Regions from separate parts of the Clostridium sp. SGI.024 genome, predicted to be linked through region 2. Evidence: predicted binding sites of a transcription regulator. Region 2 holds the regulator's gene; the other holds the start of a gene.
What was found. The regulator CtsR, encoded in region 2, represses protease genes until heat stress. The targets are predictions, from matches to a motif close to AAGGTCAANNAAGGTCAAAT.

Region 1: a site for CtsR is predicted at 1,832-1,851, ahead of clpB (ATP-dependent chaperone ClpB). Genes of this name have one in related genera too.

What each region holds. Positions count from the first base shown of each region.
Region 1 is NZ_JBNPON010000065.1:13,295-17,212, forward strand. It holds gene clpB (ATP-dependent chaperone ClpB) at 1-1,776, opposite strand, end outside; gene ACQRD5_RS14300 (helix-turn-helix domain-containing protein) at 1,934-3,918, shown strand, end outside.
Region 2 is NZ_JBNPON010000007.1:37-3,954, forward strand. It holds gene ACQRD5_RS03705 (heavy-metal-associated domain-containing protein) at 1-178, shown strand, start outside; gene ACQRD5_RS03710 (DUF362 domain-containing protein) at 277-447, shown strand; gene ACQRD5_RS03715 (MBL fold metallo-hydrolase) at 465-1,121, opposite strand; gene ACQRD5_RS03720 (CtsR family transcriptional regulator) at 1,269-1,724, shown strand; gene ACQRD5_RS03725 (ATP-dependent Clp protease ATP-binding subunit) at 1,789-3,918, shown strand, end outside.

The DNA.
Region 1 (3,918 bases), on a different contig from region 2:
AAGTATAGCATTTGAAACAGCAGTAATAGCCTCTTCTTGGCCAATAACTCTCTTTTGAATTTCACTTTCTAGTCTTAGAAGCTTTTCTCTTTCACCTTCTAAAAGGTTGCTTACAGGTATTCCTGTCCATTTAGAAAGAACCTCTGATACTTCTTCTTCAGTTACTTCTTCTTTTAATAGTGCTCCTTCATAATTCTCTTTAACTTCAACTTCTTTTTGTTTAATTTCTTCTTCTAGTGCTGGTATTACACTATATTGAATTTCTGCTGCCTTATTATAATTATAGCTTCTTTGAGCTGCTTCTAATTCTCCTCTAGCATCATCTAATTTAGATTTTAGATCTTTTAAGTTAACTATTGCATCTTTTTCTCTTTCAAATTTTGCAGTCATTTCATCATTTTGAGCCTTAAGTTCTGCAATATCTTTTTCTAAGGCTTCTAATTTCTTCTTAGAGCCTTCATCTTTTTCCTTTAATAAAGCTTCTTTTTCAATTTCTAATTGGAACTGTTTCCTTCTAATATGATCAAGTTCAGTTGGAAGAGAATCTATTTCAGTTCTTATCATAGCACCAGCTTCATCAATTAAATCTATTGCCTTATCTGGTAAAAATCTATCTTGAATATATCTATCCGATAATTTTGCTGCTGCAACTAAAGCTGAATCATGAATTCTTATACCATGATGTATTTCAAATCTTTCTTTTAAGCCTCTAAGAATTGATATAGTATCTTCCACTGTTGGTTCTTCTACTATAACAGGTTGGAACCTTCTTTCTAGTGCCTTATCCTTTTCAATATATTGTCTATATTCATCAAAGGTTGTAGCTCCAATACAATGTAATTCACCTCTTGCAAGTAAAGGCTTAATTAAATTACCTGCATCCATAGCTCCATCAGTTTTACCCGCTCCAACTATAGTATGAATTTCATCTATAAATAATATTATTTTACCTTCACTGCTTTGTACTTCCTTTAAAACAGCCTTTAATCTTTCTTCAAATTCACCTCTATATTTTGCTCCAGCAATTAAGGCACCCATATCTAAAGAAAATATAACTTTATCCTTTAAACCTTCTGGTACATCTCCTCTAATAATTCTTTCTGCTAAACCTTCTACTATAGCAGTTTTACCAACACCAGGTTCACCAATTAATACAGGATTGTTTTTTGTTCTTCTTGATAAAATTCTAATAGTTCTTCTTATTTCTTCATCTCTACCAATTACAGGATCTAATTTATGCTTTTTAGCCAGGTCTGTTAAGTTAGTACCATACTTTCCTAAAGCATCATAAGTTCCTTCCGGATCTTGAGTTTCTACTCTTTGATTTCCTCTTACTTCCTTTAGGACTTCCATAAATGTTTTTTTATTAATATTATACTTATCTAATATTCTCTTAACTTCTCCATTTTTATCTACTTCAATTATTGCAAGCATTACATGTTCAACACTAATATACAAATCTTCAAATTTCTTAGCTATATCTTCTGCCTTAACTAATACTTCTTCTATTTGCCTAGTTGCATATACCCCAGAAGAGTTTGCACCTTCTCCTAAGACTTTTGGCATATTTCCTAAAACTCTATTTAAATCATCATCTATTGATTTTACATTAGCTCCCATTTTAGTAAATATATTAGGTATCAACCCATCTTCTTGTTCTACCAATGCTGTAAATAAATGTATTAATTCTACTTGTTGGTGATTATATTTAACTGCAATCATACTAGCATTATTTAATGCCTCTTGAACCCTTAAAGTCATTTTATCGATATTCATGTGCTTCACTCCTTTATACATATTTATTATAATCTATATTTAATATAATAATACAAAAGTCAAAGAAAGTCAAAGTATATTTTAAAATTTTTAAACTTTTCTATTTTAGTATAAATAGGATATAATTAGATTATTATATTAAAATGAGGTGATTTTTATACGAAGAGAATATATAGTTTACCAAGCAGATTCACCTATAAAAATAACATATGCTAACATAAAGGAATATCCAATTCACTGGCATAATTCTATAGAGATACTTTATGTTTTAAGAGGAAGCATAAATGTTAATGTAGATACAGATTCCTTTGAATTATTAGAAAAGGAAATGGAGATAATAAATGTTGATGAATCACATAGAATTTATAGTGATAAAGATAATAGAGTATTAATTTTTCACATAGATCCCTCCTTCTTTGAAAAGTATTATAAAGATATAAACAATGTTTTCTTTTATACAAATTCAACTGATGATGGTGCTCAAGAAGGTGAAGAATACGATTTACTTAGAAATTTCTTAGCTAAGCTTTTATGTGAGGCGGTACAGAAATTAGATGATTATGATAAAGAAGTAGAATCAATATTAATAGATTTACTTTATCATCTTATAAATAACTTTCATTATTTAACTTATGAAAGAGAAGAATTAAAATCTAATACTGAGCAATTAGCAAGATATCATAGAATTTCAAAATATATATTCAACAATTATGATAGTAATATTACATTACAAGAAATTGCTAAGAAAGAATTTTTAAGTCCACATTACTTATCTCATGAAATAAAAAATGCAACAGGAAATAGCTTTACTGATTTAGTTAATCAAACAAGAGTTGAAGAATCTGTTAAGCTTTTATTAGATAGTGATTTAAGTATTTCTGATATTTCAGATGAAGTTGGTTTTTCACATGTAAGATACTTAAATAAAAATTTTAAGAATTACTACGATTGTACTCCTCTTCAATATAGAAAGAAAAATAAATTGACAGAAGAAGAATATGAACAAAGTAAAAAGATTGAAATTTTAAAGCTAGAAGATGCTTTAGAATATCTATCTTCAGAATTAGATGATTATGAAAGATTTAATTACGAAAACAAGCTATGGAAAGTTCATATAAATATGGATGAGAGTCAAGGTGAGCTTAATAAAGATTTTAGAGAAATAATAAATTTAGATGATGCCTTTGATTTACTTCTAGAAGATAATAAAGATATCTTAGAAGAAATTCAAGATGAACTTCACTTTAAATATGTTAGATTAGAAAATATGTTTAATAATGATATGGGAGTTTTCCCTAAAGCTGATTTCTACAACTGGAATAAAGCTAAGAGCATTATAGAATTTTTGGATTATATTGATTTAAAGCCTCTTATTTTAATAGATAATCCTAATTTTTCACTTGAAAAATATAAGCATATACTAACTAGCTTTTTCGAATATTTTTCAGAAATAGATTATATTGATATAACTGAATTTAAATTTCAATTTAAATCTATAATAGATAGAGAATTAAAAAGTCTTTTATTAAAATATCTAATTGACGAATATAACGTAGATGTTATTGAAGAAGATTTTATTTGTAATAAAAGCTTAAATAAAATTTACGATACAGCCTTTATGCTACCATTTATTATTCATAATACAATCTTTAATAAAAATTCCTTAAGCTTTTTAAGAGCTTTTGACGTTTTAGAAAAAGAAGTAAGCTTAACAAATGAAGTCTTTATAGGTGCTCCCGGCTTAGTAAATGATATGGGAATTAGAAAGCCTTCTTATTATGCTTACTACTTACTAAGTAAATTAGGTGATGAAATTGTTACTATAGATAATGGATTAATAGTAACTAAAAAAGATGATGAGTATTGTATCTTATTATATTCTTATACAGATGAACTAGAAGAATTACAAAGCTTTGAAAATATCTTTACTAAACGTGGTAAAAGAAAAATTTATAAAAAGAAAACATCTTTAAATATTGAAAACATAAAAAAATCTTCTAGGATAATAACTTACGAAATAAGTGAAAGAATTGGTTCTTCTTATAACTATTGGTTATCTATGGGATCTCCAGATAGATTAAATAAAGAAGAAAAAGAAATTTTACACAGAGCTTCTTTCCCTAAAATAGAATTTAGCTATTC
Region 2 (3,918 bases):
TCTTAATACAAACGAAGATGTTATTAGCATTAAAGATGTTATAGCTCACAGTGAAGGTACTATTGCTTGTGAAGTTAATGTAAATAAGAAGGAAGTAAGTGTAGTTTACGATGATAATACTATATCTCTAGATGCAATAATAACAGCAATTGAAGAACTTGGATATAGCGTTATATAAAATATATTAAAGATAAATTATTTAGAAACCTTTTAAATTTTTAATTGATATGTTAAAATGGACTAGGAATAAATTCATAATATTAGGAGGTGCTAATTATGGCATTTAAGATTGAAGATTCATGTATAAACTGTGGTGCATGTGCTGCAGAATGCCCAGTTGATGCTATAAGTCAAGGAGATACTCAATTCGTTATTGATGAGGATGTTTGCATAGATTGTGGAAACTGTGCAAATGTTTGTCCAGTAGGAGCTCCTGTACAAGCATAATTTTACATAAGGAACCACTAATTTAGTGGTTCCTTATTATTTTCTTTCAATAATATTACTGTTGGAGTACTACTTAATGGAAGCTCGTTAGTATATATGGTATTAGTATTATAATAAATGATGTTATCTAGAGAAGATAAAAATTTTAATGGACCATCTAAATAAAAATATTCTGAAGATGTTTTAAATGACATTGGAATTATATATTTTGGCTTTAGTGATTCAATAAGCTTAGCTGCTAAATCTCCATCTAAACAAAAATGACCTCCAATTGGAATAAATAAAAAATCCAAATGATTTAACTTGCTTATTAACTCATCATTTAATAAATGTCCTAATGAACCTAAGTGACAAAGTTTAACTCCATCAATTTCTAAAAGGTATATAATATTTTCACCTCTTCTAAATCCAGAAAAGTTATCCCTATAACTATTAAAAGCCTTAATAATAAAGTACTCATTTTCAAAGTATGTAGTATCATTAATAATAATATTATTATTAATAAGACAATCATTAATAAATTCATTGTTATGTGAGTGACTAAGAGTAATTATATCTGCTTTTAAATCATATTTTTGTATATAGGGATATATTTGCATTGGATCTATTAAAACCTTTTTCCCTAATAAGTTTTTAATTAAAAAACAAGAATGGCCAATCCACTTAATTTCCATATTAATCACCTCATTTATAGTTTAAACAAAAGGAATTTTATAATTCTTATTGTATGAAAATTTAATATTGGACATATTAAGACTTATAATATATAATGAAAGTCAAAGAAGGTCTAATTTAAAAAATAAGTTTAAGAAGGTGAAATTATGGCAAGAATTTCAGATACAATAGAAAATTTTATAAAAGATATGTTAAATGAAGAAAGAGAAAGACAAGTTTTAATTCAGAGAAACGAGTTAGCAGATAAATTTTCCTGTGCGCCATCGCAAATTAATTATGTATTAACAACAAGATTCACATATGAAAAAGGATATATAATTGAAAGTAAAAGAGGTGGCGGTGGATATATAGTTATAAGAAAAATAACATACGATGATAAAGCTGAAAGATTAAATTTAATTAATAATTCCATAGGTGAAAGCATAACTTATGGAAATGCTTTATCTATTTTAGAACATTTAAATGATACTAAAGTAATTTCAAATAAGGAGTTTGAAATTATTAAGATAACTTTAAATGATAGAACTTTAGCATCTGTTGAAAATAAAAATAAATTAAGAGCAGATATGTTAAAGGGAATATTAGCAGTTGTATTATCTTAAAGTATGTTATATATCTATAGTTTATCTGTGTGGTGTAATTTAGCAATAGGGTATGGAGGTATTTATGGTTTTCGGTAAATTTACAGAAAGAGCACAAATAGTACTTGTAGAAGCTCAAAAAGAATCACAGTATTTTAAGCATGGGTATATAGGAACGGAGCATATTCTTTTAGGAATATTAAAAGAATGTGGTTTTGCTAATAGAGTTTTATATATTAGTGGAATTACTGTAGATAAGGTAAGGAATCTTATAGAAGACTACTTAGGCTTTGGTGATGTAGATGTTTCTATAGGAGAAATGCTATTAAATCCTAGAACTAAAAGAGTATTTGATGATAGTTTAGCTAAGGCGATGATGTATAATCATAATTATATAAATCCAGAGCATATTTTATTGGCTTTACTAGATGATGTTGAAAGTATAGCTTATACTATAATTTCAAATTTAAAAGTAGATTTAAAAGGAATAAAAACTGAAATTATTAATTATATCAATAAAAATGATATAAATGATGCAAAGCAGTTAGAAGATAAAAAGAAAAATCCAAATAAAACTCCAATGCTTAATCAATATGGTAAAGATTTAACTACTTTAGCTAAAGAGGGAAGACTTGACCCATTCATAGGAAGAGAAAGAGAAAGTAAAAGAATACTAGAAATATTGTGTAGAAGAAACAAGAATAATCCATGTCTTATAGGAGAACCTGGAGTTGGTAAAACTGCAGTTGTAGAAGGATTAGCGCAAATGATAGTTGAGGGAAGAGTTCCAGATATCTTAAAGGATAAATATATAATATCTTTAGATTTAACAGCTATGATAGCAGGAGCTAAATATAGAGGAGAATTTGAAAATAGATTAAAAAAGGTTATGGATGAAATAATAAGTTCTCAAAACGTAATAATATTTATAGATGAGATTCACACAATAGTTGGAGCTGGTGGAGCAGAGGGGGCTATTGATGCCTCTAATATATTAAAGCCGGCATTGGCTAGAGGTGAAATAAAATGTATTGGAGCAACTACTATTGATGAATATAGAAAGTATATTGAAAAGGATTCAGCTTTAGAAAGAAGATTTCAACCTGTAATTGTAGATGAACCTTCAAAGGAAGAAACTCTTGAAATACTTAAGGGGCTTAGAGAAAAATATGAACTTCACCATATGGTAAAAATAGAAGATGAGGCTTTAGAAGCTGCTATAGAGTTATCAGACAGATATATATGTGATAGGTTTATGCCTGATAAGGCAATTGATTTAATAGATGAGGCATCAGCAAAAGTTAGAATTGAAAATCTAAGTTCACCTCCAGAAATAGGAGATTTAAAAAGGAATTTAGAAATGCTATCAAAAGATAAAGAAACTGCAATTAAAAGTCAAAGCTTTGAGAAAGCAGCTTATTTAAGAAATGAAGAAATAGAGATTAAAAATAAGTTAAATATATTAACTGTTAATTATAATACTTTAGAGTTTAGTAATATTGTAAGTAGAACTGAGATAGCAAAAGTAGTTTCAGTTTGGGCTAAGATACCAGTTGAAAAATTAACAGAAGAAGAATCAGAAAGGCTTTTAAGACTTGAAGAGGTTATTCAGGAAAGAGTTGTTGGGCAGAAGGAAGCTGTAACAGCAATATCTAAAGCTGTAAGAAGAGCTAGGGTTGGACTAAAAGATCCTAATAGACCAATAGGGTCATTTATATTTTGTGGACCAACAGGAGTTGGAAAAACAGAACTTTCCAATACTTTAGCTGAAGTTATGTTTGGAGATAGAAAAAGCTTAATAAGAATTGATATGTCAGAATATATGGAAAAGCATTCAGTATCAAGGCTTATAGGAGCTCCTCCAGGATATGTTGGATATGAAGAAGGGGGCCAATTAACAGAGGCTGTAAGGCGTAGCCCTTATTCTGTAATATTATTAGATGAAATAGAAAAGGCTCATCCTGATGTATTTAATATACTACTTCAAATAATGGAAGATGGTAAACTTACAGATAGTAAGGGAAGAACAGTAAATTTCAAAAATACCATAATAATAATGACTTCTAATGTAGGTGCCCATGACATAAAAAAACAGAATTCAGTTGGATTTATAAATCAAAGAAATATAGAAAATACTGAATTTGAAAATATGAAAAAAATGATTATGGAAGAAGTGAAAAAACAATTTAAACCAGAGTTTTTAAACAGAATAGAT